DNA from 2 places in the Photobacterium sp. 1_MG-2023 genome. Region 1 is predicted to be linked to the other one. Evidence: riboswitches for the same ligand, from Rfam matches in the RefSeq annotation. Region 1 holds a riboswitch; the other holds the start of a gene.
What was found. A riboswitch is a leader RNA that binds a small molecule or an ion and turns the genes downstream of it on or off. The one in region 1 is predicted to bind thiamine pyrophosphate.
Positions count from the first base shown of each region.

Region 1 (7,674 bases):
CAGGACAAACTGCGCCGTAGCTACGATGATGTTATCGAAATGGGTGTGGCCGCCGTCAAACGTGCCCGTCAGTACACGGATGATGTGGAATTTTCCTGTGAAGATGCAGGCCGGACCCCGATTGATAACCTGTGCCGCATGGTTGAAGCCGCGATCAAAGCCGGTGCCACCACAGTCAACATCCCGGATACCGTGGGCTATACCCTGCCCAACGAGTTTGGCGGGATTATCACCCAGCTGTTTAATCGGGTGCCGAACATTGATAAAGCCGTGATTTCTGTTCACTGCCACGACGATCTGGGCATGTCGGTCGCCAACTCCATGTCAGCCGTCCAGGCCGGTGCCCGCCAGATTGAAGGCACCATCAACGGCATTGGTGAACGCGCGGGTAACTGTGCGCTGGAAGAGATCGCCATGATCATCAAAACCCGCGCCGAATTCCTGGGCGTCAGCACCCAAATCAAGCATGAAGAAATTTCCCGCACCAGCCGTCTGGTCAGCCAGTTATGCAACATGCCGATTCAGTCCAACAAAGCCATTGTCGGTGCCAATGCTTTCAGCCATTCCTCCGGAATTCATCAGGATGGCATGCTGAAGAACAAAAACACCTACGAAATCATGACGCCTGAGTCGATCGGTCTGAAAAATCAGGCGCTGAATCTGACCAGCCGCTCCGGCCGTGCTGCCGTGAAGAGCCACATGGACACCATGGGCTACACCGAAGGCGACTACAATCTGGACACCCTGTACGCCGACTTCCTGAAACTGGCCGACCGCAAGGGTCAGGTATTTGATTACGATCTGGAAGCCCTGATGTACTTCGCCAACCTGCGCGAAGAAGACGATTTCTACAAGCTGAACTACTTGAGCGTCCAGTCTGGCAGCGTCGTGGCCACCACCAGTATCAAGCTGCAGTGCGGTGAAGAAGAAAAATGCGAAGCGGCGGTCGGAAACGGCCCGGTTGATGCGCTGTACCAGTGTATTTACCGTTTAACCAGCTATGAGATCGTGCTGGAGAAATTCGAACTGACGGCCAAGGGTGAAGGGGAAGACGGTCTGGGTCAGGCCGATATCATTGCCAACTATAAAGGCCGTAAATATCACGGCACCGGTCTGGCAACCGACATTGTGGAAGCCTCTGGTCAGGCGTTGCTGCATGTGATCAACAGCATCCACCGCGCCGAACAAATCGAAGAAATTAAACAAAAAGCTAAAATGGAGACTGTATAACCATGGCAGGTCAAAGCTATCAAATTGCTGTGTTACCCGGCGACGGGATTGGCCCGGAAGTGATGCAACAGGCGCACAAAGTCCTGAACGCGATCGAGGAAAAGTTCGGTTTCACACTGGCCCGTGAAGAATTTGATGTCGGTGGCATTGCCATCGACAATCACGGTTCCCCGCTGCCAGCGCATACCCTGAAAGGCTGTGAAGCCGCCGATGCCGTGCTGTTCGGCTCGGTTGGCGGCCCGAAGTGGGAACACCTGCCAGCCAATGACCAGCCGGAACGCGGAGCACTGCTGCCACTGCGCAAACATTTCCAGCTGTTCTGTAACCTGCGTCCGGCCCAGATCCACAGCGGCCTGGAAACTTTCTCGCCCTTACGTGCCGACATTTCTGAGCGCGGCTTTGATATCGTGGTCGTCCGTGAGCTGACGGGCGGCATTTATTTCGGTCAGCCAAAAGGCCGGGAAGGCGAAGGGGCGATGGAAAAAGCCTTCGACACCGAAGTCTATCACCGCTACGAGATTGAACGCATTGCCCGCATCGCGTTTGAGTCTGCCCGCCTGCGTCGCAAAAAAGTCTGCTCTATCGACAAAGCCAATGTGCTGCAAAGCTCCATTTTATGGCGCGAAGTGGTCGAGCAGATCGCCAAAGATTACCCGGATGTCGAACTGAGCCATATGTACATCGACAACGCGACCATGCAGCTGATCAAAGATCCGTCCCAGTTCGATGTGATGCTGTGCTCCAATATTTTCGGCGACATTATTTCAGACGAATGCGCCATGATCACCGGTTCCATGGGCATGCTGCCTTCTGCCAGTCTGAATCAGGACAAATTCGGTATGTACGAACCTGCCGGTGGTTCTGCCCCGGATATCGCAGGTAAAAACATCGCCAATCCGGTGGCACAGATTCTGTCGGCGGCGCTAATGCTGCGCTACAGCCTGGGTGAAGAAGAAGCGGCACGCGCCATTGAGCAAGCCGTCTCTCAGGCACTGGAGGCCGGGGAACTGACGGCAGATCTGGCGGGCAGCCGTCCGGCCCTGTCGACCGATGCCATGGGCGACAAGATCGCAGCCTATATCCGTCAGGCGTAAGCTGAACCACGAGGAGCAAACGAGCAATGTCAAACACAACAACATCAGCCAAAACGCTATACGAAAAAGTTTATGATGCCCACGTGGTTGTGGCCGCTGAAGGTGAAAACCCGATCCTGTATATCGATCGTCATCTGGTCCATGAAGTTACCTCACCACAGGCGTTTGACGGCCTGCGTGAAAAAGGCCGCAAAGTCCGCCAGACCGGCAAGACCTTTGCCACCATGGATCACAACGTGTCCACCCAAACCAAAGACATCAAAGCGTCCGGCGAAATGGCACGGATCCAGATGGAAACTCTGGCAAAAAACTGCGAAGAATTCGGCGTCACTCTGTACGATCTGAACCACAAATATCAGGGCATCGTCCACGTGATGGGGCCTGAACTGGGGATCACGTTGCCGGGCATGACCATTGTCTGCGGTGACTCTCATACCGCCACCCACGGTGCATTCGGATCGCTGGCATTCGGCATCGGCACCTCAGAAGTGGAACATGTGCTGGCCACTCAGACCCTGAAACAAGCCCGCGCCAAAACCATGAAAATTGAGGTCAAAGGCCAGGTCGCTCCGGGGATCACGGCAAAAGACATTATTCTGGCCATCATTGGCGAAACCACGGCAGCCGGCGGTACCGGCTATGTGGTCGAATTCTGTGGTGAAGCCATCACTGATCTGACGATGGAAGGCCGGATGACAGTCTGTAACATGGCGATTGAGCTGGGTGCCAAAGCGGGTCTGATCGCGCCGGATCAAACTACCTTTGATTACATCAAGGACCGCAAATTTGCCCCGACCGGTGCCGATTTCGACGCCGCCGTGGCCTACTGGCAAACCCTGAAATCAGATCCGGATGCCCAGTTCGACAAAGTGGTGACGCTGGATGCACAAAGCATCAAACCTCAAGTCACCTGGGGCACCAACCCGGGACAAGTGATTGCTGTCGATGCACCGATTCCGGCACCGGAAAGCTTCAGCGATCCGGTCGAGCGTGCTTCTGCATCCAAAGCGCTGGCATATATGGGTCTGGAAGCCGGGAAAAAGCTGGCTGATTTTCCGGTTGATAAAGTTTTCATTGGTTCCTGTACCAACTCTCGCATCGAAGATATGCGGGCCGCGGCCGCCGTCGCGAAAGGGCGCAAAGTTGCAGCCAATGTTCAGGCGCTGGTCGTCCCGGGTTCTGAACAGGTGAAAGCGCAGGCGGAAAAAGAAGGGTTGGATAAAATCTTCATCGAAGCCGGTTTTGAATGGCGTCTGCCGGGTTGCTCCATGTGTCTGGCCATGAACAACGACCGCTTGGGTCCCGGGGAGCGCTGCGCGTCCACCAGTAACCGGAACTTTGAAGGTCGTCAGGGCCGTGATGGCCGGACTCATCTGGTCAGCCCAGCCATGGCAGCTGCTGCCGCCTGTGCAGGTCACTTCGTGGATATCCGCGAGCTGGATCCAAAAACCGTCGCCACCGCCTAACAGAGAAGGAAGAAAACCATGGCAGGAATCAAACAACATACCGGACTGGTGGTGCCGCTGGATGCCGCAAACGTCGACACCGACGCCATCATTCCGAAACAGTTTTTACAGAAAGTAAACCGGATTGGGTTTGGTAAACATTTGTTTCATGACTGGCGATTTCTGGACGATGCCGGTGAGCAGCCGAATCCGGAATTCGTGCTGAACGACCCGCGTTATCAGGGGGCAAGCATTTTGCTGGCCCGTGAAAACTTCGGCTGCGGGTCCTCTCGTGAGCACGCCCCGTGGTCGCTGGCAGATTACGGGATTAAAGTCATGATCGCGCCGAGCTTTGCCGACATTTTCTACGGCAACTCGATCAACAACCAGATGGTCCCGGTTCGCCTGACCGAAGCTGAAGTCGATGAACTGTTCCAGTATGTCGAAGCCAATGAAGGCGCGGAGATCACAGTCGATCTGGAAACCATGACGGTCACCGCCAATGGCAAATCGTATTCGTTTGAAATCGACGCGTTCCGCCGCCACTGCCTGCTGAACGGTCTGGACAACATCGGGCTGACATTGCAGCACGAAGATAAAATCGCAGATTATGAAAGCAAGATCCCGGCATTTCTGGCCTGATCGCCCATCTTTCTGATTGACTCTGGCACCCTGCTTCGGCAGGGTGTTTTTTTACCCCCAGATATCAGAAAGAATCCGTGCGCATCACGGTCTGTTGGGTATCGCTCACAGACATAGGTGTTCCCATGCTTCTTCGCAAGCTATCTGTTCCCACATTCCTCTTACTGAGTTTTCTCAGCCTGAGTTTCCCGGCTTTCGCCGCCCCCAAGGCTGATCTCTGGCCATTCTGGCAAGCCACTCAAACCCGGAGTACAACGACAGTTGATCATGCCGCATGGCAACACCTGCTGGATCATTATCTGGTTGTGGCACCGCAGCAAACCCGTTTCCGTTATGCCGCCGTGACAACAGCCGATAAAGTCGTGCTGAACGATTATCTGGACACCCTGACGGCGCAAGATCCACGCCAGCTGAACCGAAATGAGCAGTTTGCTTACTGGGTCAACCTCTACAACGCACTGACGGTGAAGGTGATTCTGGACAACTATCCGATCAGTTCAATCACCAAACTGGGCGGATTTCTCAGCTTCGGTCCCTGGGATGAAAAGCTGATCACCATTGATGGGAAGCAACTGTCGCTGAACGATATCGAACACAGAATTCTGCGGCCGATCTGGCAGGACAAACGCATTCATTATGTTGTGAACTGTGCCAGTCTGGGGTGTCCGGATCTGCAACCGGAAGCAATGAACGCCAGCAATCTCAACGCGCAGCTCGAAGCCGCTGCCACGCGCTTCATCAACAGCCCTAAAGGTGTTCAGGAATCCGGCGGCAAAGTCCGATTATCCTCGATTTATGACTGGTATCAGTCTGACTTCGGCGCCCTGCCAGACTTACAGCAGCACCTGAACCAGTATCGTGAACAGCCCGTCACCCTGAACAAACCCGTCTATGACTACGACTGGCGGCTCAACGAAGCTCGCTGATCCCGCAAGATACTTTGTCTGACCTTGGGTCAAAGCTTTGGCCAGACGCAGCATTGTGGCTGGCAAAGGTGCGCAGCCCCGTTTACAATGAGAGCCGTTCTCATGGGGAGTCATCCGACTGAGATCGTGTTGTTCACCCGTCACAGGAGAATACACGGGACCCATCGAACCTGAACCAGGTCATGCTGGCGTAGGAATTGAGAAACGGAAAGCACCGCTTTGCATCTTGCCGGGCCTTTCCGGGACACACCGCTCACTCGACGCCGCGCCTTCTTGAAGAAATTGGAATTCCCTGCCCGTCAGGACTCAGGAGCGCTTTGTGAAACACCTCATTACAGCTTTACCTTTCATGGTTGCGGCAACTTCAGCGGCCGCCGCACAACCCACCTTAACCGTGTATACCTACAGTTCGTTTACTGCCGACTGGGGACCAGGACCGGCCATTGAAAAAGCATTCGAAAAAGAATGTGGTTGCGACCTGCAGTTTGTCGCGCTGGATGATGGCGTCTCCATCCTCAACCGAGTTCGCCTGGAAGGCAAAGGGACCAAAGCAGATGTTCTGCTGGGTCTGGACAACAACCTGATGACCGAGGCTAAGAAAACCGGTCTGCTGGCCACCAGCACCACAGATACTTCAGCCGTGACCATTCCGGGTGGCTGGAAAGACGATACCTTTGTCCCTTTTGATTACGGTTATTTCGCCTTCATCTACGACAGCGAAAAACTGAAAAATCCCCCCAGCAGCCTGAAAGAGCTGGTGACACGCGACGATCTGAACCTGATTTATCAGGATCCACGCACCTCTACGCCGGGTCAGGGTCTGATGCTGTGGGTGAAATCCGTTTATGGTGATCAGGCGACCCAAGCCTGGCAACAACTGGCGAAGAAAACCGTCACCGTCACCAAAGGCTGGTCTGAGGCCTATAACATGTTCCTCAATGGTGAGACGGATCTGGTGCTCTCGTATACCACTTCACCGGCGTATCATCTGATTGCCGAGAATGAAGGCAAGTATAAAGCTGCCAATTTCAGCGAAGGACACTATATGCAGGTTGAAGTCGCAGCCAAGCTGAAAAACACCCAAAACAACGCGCTGGCCGATCAGTTCCTGAACTTTATTCTGACGCCTGGATTCCAGTCCGTGATCCCGACAGGCAACTGGATGTATCCGGTGACCGATGAAGCCCTGCCGGAAGGTTTCAGCACGCTGACGCGTCCGGCCAAAGCACTGGAGTTCAGCGCAGATGAAGTCGCCAAAGAACGCAAAGCCTGGGTCCGCGAATGGCAAACCGCACTGACACAGTAATCGTATAGGTTTTCTCTTGTTACTCTCCCGTTCCAGCCTGCCCGGCGTGATGAGTGCCGGGCTGATTCTGCTTCTCGTCGGCGGGGCGCTCAGCGCCCTGCTCGGACAAGCCACGGAATTACACCCACTGGCCCTCTGGCAGGATCCCTATCTGCGCCATGTCACCGCGTTCAGCTTCAAACAAGCACTGCTCTCGACTCTGCTGAGCCTCATCCCTGCCATCCCAGTGGCTTATGCCCTGTCGCGGCGGCGGTTTCCGGGCCGGTCCCTGCTATTGCGACTGTTCGCGATGACCGTGGTGCTGCCGGTACTGGTGGCTGTATTTGGCTTGCTGGCGATTTACGGCAACAGCGGCCTGCTGGCACAAGGATTGGCCGGGCTGGAGATGAAACTCCCGTTCAGTATTTATGGTCTGAACGGGATTTTGCTGGCGCACGTCTTTCTGAATCTGCCGCTGGCCTGCCGGTTACTCCTGCAAAGTCTGGAAGGCATTCCGGCGGAGCAGCATCAGCTTGCTGCGCATCTGGGAATGAAAGGCTGGCCGCTGTTCCGGCTGGTTGCCTGGCCCCGGTTGCGCCAGCAGTTGCCGCAGGTGGCAGGGCTGGTCTTTATGCTGTGCTTCACCAGTTTCGCGGTGATTATGTCGCTGGGGGGCGGTCCGAAAGCAACCACCATCGAACTGGCCATTTATCAGGCGTTGCGCTACGACTTCGATCTGGCTGCCGGGGCTATGCTGGCGCTGTGGCAAATGCTGCTGTGCTGCGCACTGGTTCTCTTCAGCCAGCGCTTTGCCCGACCGCTGGCAACCCTGAGTGGCCGGGTTCAGCAAGGCCACCCGAATTATCTCGACAGCCGGGCGGCCCGCATCTGGGACTCCCTGTGGATTGGTCTGGTGCTGCTGCTGGTGCTGCCACCGATGCTGGCCGTCCTGGGGGCCGGTCTGAACAGCCAGTTACCGCAATTGCTGGCAACCCCCGCACTGTGGCAGGCCGTGACTCACTCGTTGCAGATCGCAGCACTGGCGTGTGTGC
Region 1 covers NZ_JAUORR010000018.1:34,166-41,839, forward strand. Annotated here, with positions in the region: gene leuA (2-isopropylmalate synthase) at 1-1,230, shown strand, start outside; gene leuB (3-isopropylmalate dehydrogenase) at 1,233-2,324, shown strand; gene leuC (3-isopropylmalate dehydratase large subunit) at 2,351-3,790, shown strand; gene leuD (3-isopropylmalate dehydratase small subunit) at 3,809-4,411, shown strand; gene Q4579_RS15445 (DUF547 domain-containing protein) at 4,537-5,337, shown strand; TPP riboswitch at 5,431-5,552, shown strand; gene thiB (thiamine ABC transporter substrate binding subunit) at 5,687-6,643, shown strand; gene thiP (thiamine/thiamine pyrophosphate ABC transporter permease ThiP) at 6,681-7,674, shown strand, end outside.

Region 2 (7,674 bases), on a different contig from region 1:
ATACCGGCCTGTCACGCCGGGGGTCGCGGGTTCGAGTCCCGTCCGCTCCGCCACTTCTTAGAAGCCCTTGACTAGGCGTCCCCGTCGAAAGACTGGGGCTTTTTTGTATCAGGACTTCCGAAAAGTACTGCGGACCGGAATGCTGGATTGAAAGCGACGTCAAGCTGCTGTTTTTATAAGCGCTTGATAAAGCAATGAATCATTTTCAGGATCTAGGGCTGGTAATTCTCGTCAAGCTGTATACAATACTCATCACTTCTAGGGGATTAGTTCAGTCCGGTAGAACGTCGGTCTCCAAAACCGAATGTCGGCGGTTCGAATCCGTCATCCCCTGCCAAATTTAAAAGCCTCGTCTCCGGACGGGGCTTTGTCGTTTCTGATATTCAGCGCGTTGCGCTGATGTCGGCGGCTGGAGCGCCAGCCCGCTGGAACGCCAGTCCGATCGTCCGTCATCCCCTGCGAAGTGAAGCCCGTTTCTGAACGAGGTCGATGTCGTGTGTCCTCGGCGTTACAAGGCAATCAGCAGCATTATCCACGCTGGAGCAACTGATACCCCAGAAAACAGGCAAGCAGGCTCAGGGCGACATTGAGCAGTATATTCAGTCCAGCTTTCATCAGAGCGCCTTGTTGAAGCAGAATCAGGTTGTCCATTGAAAAGGTGGAAAAGGTCGTGAGTGCACCCAGAAAGCCCAGACCGATCAGCGGCCGCCACGGGGTTGCAGCAATCCAGCCTTGGTTCAGCGCAGACATCAGAGCACCCATGATCAGGGAGCCGATCACATTGACCGCCAGTGTGCCGTAAGGAAATCCCCGTCCGAACAGGACTACGCAGAGCTCAGCAATGAGGTAACGGCTGCAGGCACCGAAAGCACCGCCTGCGGCAATGAAACTCAGCGTCATCAATTGATTCATAGGTTTTCTCTGACAATAAAATGTTCAGCCATACTAATAGCATGAAATGGAGCCCATGTTGAATGCCTGAAAGCAGGTAAAAAAGAATGATGGTGAAGGAGATCTGATGAGGCTGTATAAGAGCGTATTGCTGGCGGTGAATCCGGATCATCCGCAGGCGAAACAGCAGGTGGTGAAAGCCGGTGTGATTGCCTCACATCATCAGGCGGATTACTTTCTGGGCTATGTCGAACCAGGTGTCGGGGAGGTCAGTTTTCTGGATATAGAATTACAACTGGAAGAAGCACACAACGCACAGCAGCAAAAACGGATGAAACAACTGTCTGGGCTGGCGCAGCATTCACCGCAACCTGTTCGGGCGATTCATCTGGCAGATGGTGATATCGCAGCACAAATCACAAAGCTGGCCCATCAGGTGAAGGCTGAACTGGTGATTATTGGCCGTACCCGGCACGAGATACTCTGGTTGAACGATCTTCATCATCATCTGGCTCAGAAGCTCGACTGCGATCTGCTGGTGATCCGCTGAGTGGATAAAACATCAGCTGCTGCTTGCTGGAAGCCGCTGTCTTGCATATACTCGTTGCTCAACTTGTCGGAGTGCCAACTGGCTGAGACCGCATCGCGGGATCCGTTGAACCTGATCAGATTAGTATCTGCGAAGGGAACAAGAGAAAAATCTTCTGCCTTGCTATCTTTTCGTGATAGCAGCTGTATCAGACGATGCGACACGCCCTACTTGTGTCTGCCTCTTGTTTACGCGCCCATCCGCCAAGCAACTTCCCTGAAATGGATAAAAGGAAATTGCTATGTCGAGTCGCAAACAAGCGAGACTGGAAGCGAAACAATTCATTGATTCTCTCACCACCCAAGCCTATCCCAATTCACGAAAAATCTATGTAATCGGCAGCCGGGACGATATCCGTGTCGGCATGCGGGAAATTTCTCAGGCTGATTCATTAGTCGGTGGTGATAAAAATAACCCCATCTTTGAACCGAATGAGCCGATTCGTGTCTACGACACCTCCGGCTTTTATACCGACCCTGCACAGGCCATTGATATCTATCAGGGCTTGCCGAAACTTCGTGAATCCTGGATTGAAGAACGAAGCGATACCGAACTGCTGGATGAGCTGAGTTCAGCGTACACCAAAGAACGTCTGGCGGATGACACGTTGGATGAGCTTCGTTTTTCGCATCGTGCCCGCGTCCGTCGCGCTCAGACAGGTCAGTGTGTGACACAGATGCATTATGCCCGCCAGGGGATCATCACACCGGAAATGGAATATATCGCAATTCGCGAAAATATGGGTCGCGCCCGTTACCGGGATGAGGTCCTCAATCAGCAGCACCCGGGACAAAGCTTCGGGGCCAACCTGCCTAAAGACATTACCCCTGAATTTGTACGTAAAGAAGTTGCCGAAGGTCGGGCGATTATTCCATCGAACATCAACCACCCGGAGTCTGAGCCGATGATTATCGGCCGGAACTTTCTGGTGAAAGTGAATGCCAACATCGGTAACTCTGCGGTGACGTCTTCCATTGAAGAAGAAGTAGAGAAGCTGGTCTGGTCGACCCGTTGGGGCGGCGATACCGTGATGGATCTGTCGACCGGACGTAATATCCACGAAACGCGAGAGTGGATCATTCGCAACAGTCCGGTGCCTATCGGCACGGTGCCCATGTATCAGGCGCTGGAGAAAGTGAACGGTATTGCCGAGAACCTGACCTGGGAAGTGTTCCGCGATACTTTGCTGGAGCAAGCAGAACAGGGCGTCGACTATTTCACCATTCATGCCGGTGTCTTGCTGCGGTTTGTACCGATGACAGCGAAACGTGTCACGGGCATCGTATCCCGTGGGGGCTCCATCATGGCGAAATGGTGCCTGGCCCATCACAAAGAAAGCTTCCTGTATGAGCATTTCCGCGAGATTTGCGAGATCTGTGCCCAGTACGATATTTCCCTGTCACTCGGCGATGGTCTGCGTCCGGGCTCGGTGGCCGATGCGAACGATGAAGCGCAGTTCAGTGAACTTCGAACTTTGGGTGAGCTGACCAAAATTGCGTGGGAATACGATGTTCAGGTGATGATTGAAGGGCCGGGGCATGTCCCGATGCATCTGATCAAAGAGAACATGGAAGAGCAGCTCAAACACTGCGATGAAGCGCCTTTCTACACTCTGGGCCCGCTGACCACGGATATTGCACCGGGTTATGACCACATCACTTCGGGGATCGGCGCGGCCATGATTGGCTGGTATGGCTGTGCCATGTTGTGCTACGTCACGCCGAAGGAGCACTTAGGTCTGCCCAATAAGGATGACGTCAAAACCGGCCTGATCACCTACAAACTCTGTGCGCATGCTGCGGATCTGGCGAAAGGCCATCCGGGGGCACAGGTACGTGACAATGCGCTGTCTAAGGCGCGGTTCGAGTTCCGCTGGGAAGATCAGTTCAATCTGGGCCTCGACCCGGATACTGCCCGTGCTTATCACGATGAAACGCTGCCGCAGGAATCCGGCAAAGTCGCGCATTTTTGCTCGATGTGCGGTCCGAAATTCTGTTCGATGAAAATCTCTCAGGAAGTGCGCGAGTACGCCAAAGCGAATGAAGAAGCGCTGGTGATTCAGATGCTTGAGGATCCGCTGGAAGGGATGCGTCAGAAGGCTGAGGAATTCCGTGAGAAAGGCAGCGAGCTGTATCATCAGGCAAAAAACCATGAGGCGGAACAGGCATGAGTGGTGATGTAAAACAGGGATTTCCTGCGATGGAGGGCGGCATCGGGCCGCTCTATCCCGTGGTGGATGATGTTCGCTGGATTGCTCAGTTGTTGCCGTTAGGGGTGAAAACCGTTCAGCTACGCATCAAGGAGCCGGCGCATCCTGAACTGGAAGCACAAATCGTTGAGGCCATCCGTCTGGGACGGGCGTATCAGGCGCAGGTGTTTATCAATGATTACTGGCAGCTTGCTCTGAGGCACGGTGCGTATGGTGTGCATCTGGGACAGGATGATCTGGATATTGCTGATTTGGATGCATTGCGGGCTGCCGGGATCCGTCTGGGCGTTTCAACCCGCACCGCAACAGAGCTTCAGCGTGGTATGGCGATCGCACCCAGTTATGTGGCGATTGGCCATATTTTCCCGACCCCGACCAAAGAGATGCCGACCCCGCCGCAAGGCGTTGCGCAGTTATCAGAACATCTGGCGACCGTTGGGGGCCGATTCCCGACCGTTGCGATTGGCGGCATTGACCTGACCAATGTCGATGCAGTCTGGCAGACCGGCGTCTCCAGTATCGCTGTGGTGCGTGCCGTGACTGCCGCCCCGGATACAGCGCAGGCGTTGTCAGCCTTCGCAGACAAACTGGTGAGGTGAACCGTGTTGTCTGATGAATCATTTATGCGCTATCACCGTCAGGTGCAGTTGCCCGAGATTGGTGAATCGGGTCAGCAGGCCCTTGAGCAGGCGAAGGTCCTGATTATCGGTGCGGGTGGTCTGGGCGCACCGGCTGCGCTCTATCTTGCTGGCGCAGGTGTGGGCAGTCTGGTGATTGCGGATGGCGATCGGGTCGAGCGCTCGAATCTGCAGCGTCAGATTATCTACCGCGATCAGCATCAGGGAGAAAGCAAAGCGCAGGCGGCAGTCACGCAGGTCAAAGCGCTGAACCCGCATATCCGTGCCCGTGCCGTCACGGCAAATCTGGCCAAACTGCAACTGGCGATGGAAATCAGTCTGGCTGATGTCGTGCTGGACTGTACCGACAATTTCGACAGCCGTCATGCGATCAATCAGGCCTGTTTTGCCCATCAGAAAGTGCTGATTTCTGCCGCAGCAATCCGCTGGCAGGGGCAACTGATGAGTTTTGACTTTCGCGCGCAGCAGGGGCCCTGTTACCACTGCCTGTTTCCGAACGGCGAGATGAAAGCCCCGCAGAACTGCAGTGATTCCGGGATTGCCGGACCTGTGGTCGGCATTATGGGGACATTTCAGGCCCTGCAGGCGATCAAAGCCATTACGGGCAGCGGTGAGCCCGGTGTCGGTCAGTTTCGCCAGTTTGATGCATTGACCCTGCAATGGCAGCAATTTGGACTGCCGGTGAACCCGCAATGTCCTGTATGCAGTAAGGAATCTTTATGACCACGATGACCGTTCAAGTGAACGACAAAGCCCTGCAACTGACAGCCGAAACATCGCTGCTGCAATTGCTGGAACAACTCGCGCTGCCTTTGGATGCGACGGCGGTTGCACTCAATCAAGACATTGTCAGCCGCGACAGCTGGGCAGATACCCGGCTCAGTGACGGCGATACCATTGCACTGTTTCAAGCCATTGCCGGAGGTTAAGATGCTGACCATTGCTGATAAAACATTTTCTTCCCGTCTTTTCACCGGTACCGGTAAGTATGCCGGCCGGGACGCGATGGCACAGTCAATTCTGGCGTCCGGCTCTGAGCTGGTGACCATGGCACTCAAGCGCGTCGACATTGAAAACCTGGATGACGATATTCTTGCCCCGCTGCGGGAGGCTGGGGTCAATCTGTTGCCCAATACTTCGGGGGCCAAAAATGCCAAAGAGGCGATTTTTGCCGCGCAACTGGCCCGGGAGGCGCTGGGCACCAACTGGCTGAAGCTGGAAATTCACCCGGATCCCAAGTACCTGATGCCAGACCCGGTTGAAACCCTTGCCGCAGCAGAAACTTTGGTACAGCAAGGCTTTATTGTATTGCCTTATTGCCATGCCGATCCTGTGTTGTGCAAGCGCCTGGAAGAGGTGGGCTGCGCTGCGGTCATGCCGCTGGGGGCGCCGATTGGCTCGAACAAGGGACTGGCTTCGCGGGACTTTCTCGACATCATTATCGATCAGGCGCGCGTTCCTGTGATTGTGGATGCCGGGATTGGTGCGCCGTCTCATGCGGCTGAGGCGATGGAACGCGGTGCGGATGCGGTACTGGTGAATACGGCCATCGCGGCATCTGCCGATCCGATTGCCATGGGCCGGGCTTTTAAACTGGCGGTGGAAAGCGGTCGGATGGCGTTTGAGGCGGGGCTTGCGGGTACCGTCAATCAGGCGGTGGCTTCCAGTCCGCTGACCGCATTTCTGGATGCCGGCAGCTAAGGAGGTCCCATGAGTTATGTCGATGTATGGCGGCAACTGGACTGGGATGATGTCCGGATGTCGATTTACAGCAAGACGGCCACCGATGTGGAGCGAGCGCTCAGCCGCCGCAAGCGGGATCTGGAAGATTTCAAGGCGCTGATTTCCCCGGCGGCAGAGCCGTATCTGGAGCAGATGGCCCAGCAGTCGGCAGCCCTGACCCGGCAGCGGTTTGGCCGGACTATCGGGTTTTATGTGCCTTTGTATCTGTCGAACCTCTGTGCCAACAGCTGTACTTACTGTGGTTTTACCATGGAGAACAAAATCAAGCGCCGTACCCTGAATCTGGCAGAGATTGAGCGGGAATGCGACGCGATCAAGGCCATGAATTTTGACAATGTGCTGCTGGTGACGGGAGAGCATGAGCGTAAGGTTGGGATGGCCTATTTCCGGCAATGTGTTCCGGCGATTAAGCGCCATTTCAGCTATTTATCAATGGAAGTTCAGCCGCTGGATCAGGACGATTATGCCGAACTGAAAATTCTGGGTTTGGATGCGGTGATGGTGTATCAGGAAACTTACAGCGCTCCGACCTATGCCCAGCATCATTTACGCGGCAATAAGATGGACTTTGAATACCGGCTGGAAACCCCGGACAGGTTGGCCCGGGCAGGGATCGATAAAATCGGCATTGGTGCGCTGATTGGTTTGGAGGAATGGCGCACGGATTGCTTTTTTGTCGCCAGCCATCTGGATTATCTGGAACGCACGTACTGGCAGAGTCGTTATTCGATTTCGTTCCCGCGTCTGCGGCCATGTACCGGTGGTTTAGAGCCGAAATCTGTGATGAACGATCGCCAGCTGGTGCAACTGATTTGCGCTTACCGGCTGTTGAATCCGGAAGTAGAATTGTCGATGTCGACCCGGGAATCTCCGCATTTTCGCGACAATGTACTGCCGCTTGGGATCACCAGTATGTCTGCGGGGTCGAAAACCCAACCGGGCGGCTACGCCGATGACGAACCGGAGCTGGAGCAATTTGCGATCAGTGATGAAAGAGCTGTCGCCGATGTTGCACATTCGGTGAAGCAGCACGGATTTGAGGTGGTTTGGAAGGACTGGCATCCCGCGTATTCCGGGGTTCGGTCATCATGACCTGATGAACCCTGGCACAGAAACTCTGAAACAGCAGGCTGAAGCATAACTTCAGCCTGTTTTTTTTATGGATTCAATCGGATTATTCCGTAAAGACGGCGTTAATCTTGGTGTCGTAACGCGCATGAATGTTGGATGAGAAATGTTTGGCGGTCAGTTTAATTTTCAGTTTCTGAACTTCGACAGGCTGATCAAAGAACACCGAGAGGTTACCGGATGGGTATTTCAGGTAGCTCGGGTAAATCTGTTCGTTATTTTCATTATAGAAGAATGCGACTACCGACTGGTTGCGAGCGTTGGCAGTGGTCTCGACGATCAGCTCCAGCGATTTTACTTTTTTGTTGTTGTAAGGTGTGATTTCAACGGTCTTCGTGACCGGAGTGCCGAAGCGGGCATAGATTGATGTCCCGGCTGAAAGTGTCTCATCGAAATCGATCACCGGGTCGTGATCCGGAAAGCTGGTGGCGTCATTCGGTTTGCTGTTCCCGTAATATTCCTGCAGCAGGGTAAAA
Region 2 covers NZ_JAUORR010000027.1:11-7,684, forward strand. Annotated here, with positions in the region: tRNA gene Q4579_RS18635 (tRNA-Trp) at 261-337, shown strand; gene crcB (fluoride efflux transporter CrcB) at 529-912, opposite strand; gene Q4579_RS18645 (universal stress protein) at 1,019-1,441, shown strand; TPP riboswitch at 1,499-1,596, shown strand; gene thiC (phosphomethylpyrimidine synthase ThiC) at 1,722-3,650, shown strand; gene thiE (thiamine phosphate synthase) at 3,647-4,288, shown strand; gene Q4579_RS18660 (HesA/MoeB/ThiF family protein) at 4,292-5,050, shown strand; gene thiS (sulfur carrier protein ThiS) at 5,047-5,256, shown strand; gene Q4579_RS18670 (thiazole synthase) at 5,258-6,028, shown strand; gene thiH (2-iminoacetate synthase ThiH) at 6,038-7,162, shown strand; gene Q4579_RS18680 (hypothetical protein) at 7,245-7,674, opposite strand, start outside.
Region 2: linked by a shared signal. The riboswitch ahead of thiC (phosphomethylpyrimidine synthase ThiC) and the one ahead of thiB (thiamine ABC transporter substrate binding subunit) in region 1 are both predicted to bind thiamine pyrophosphate.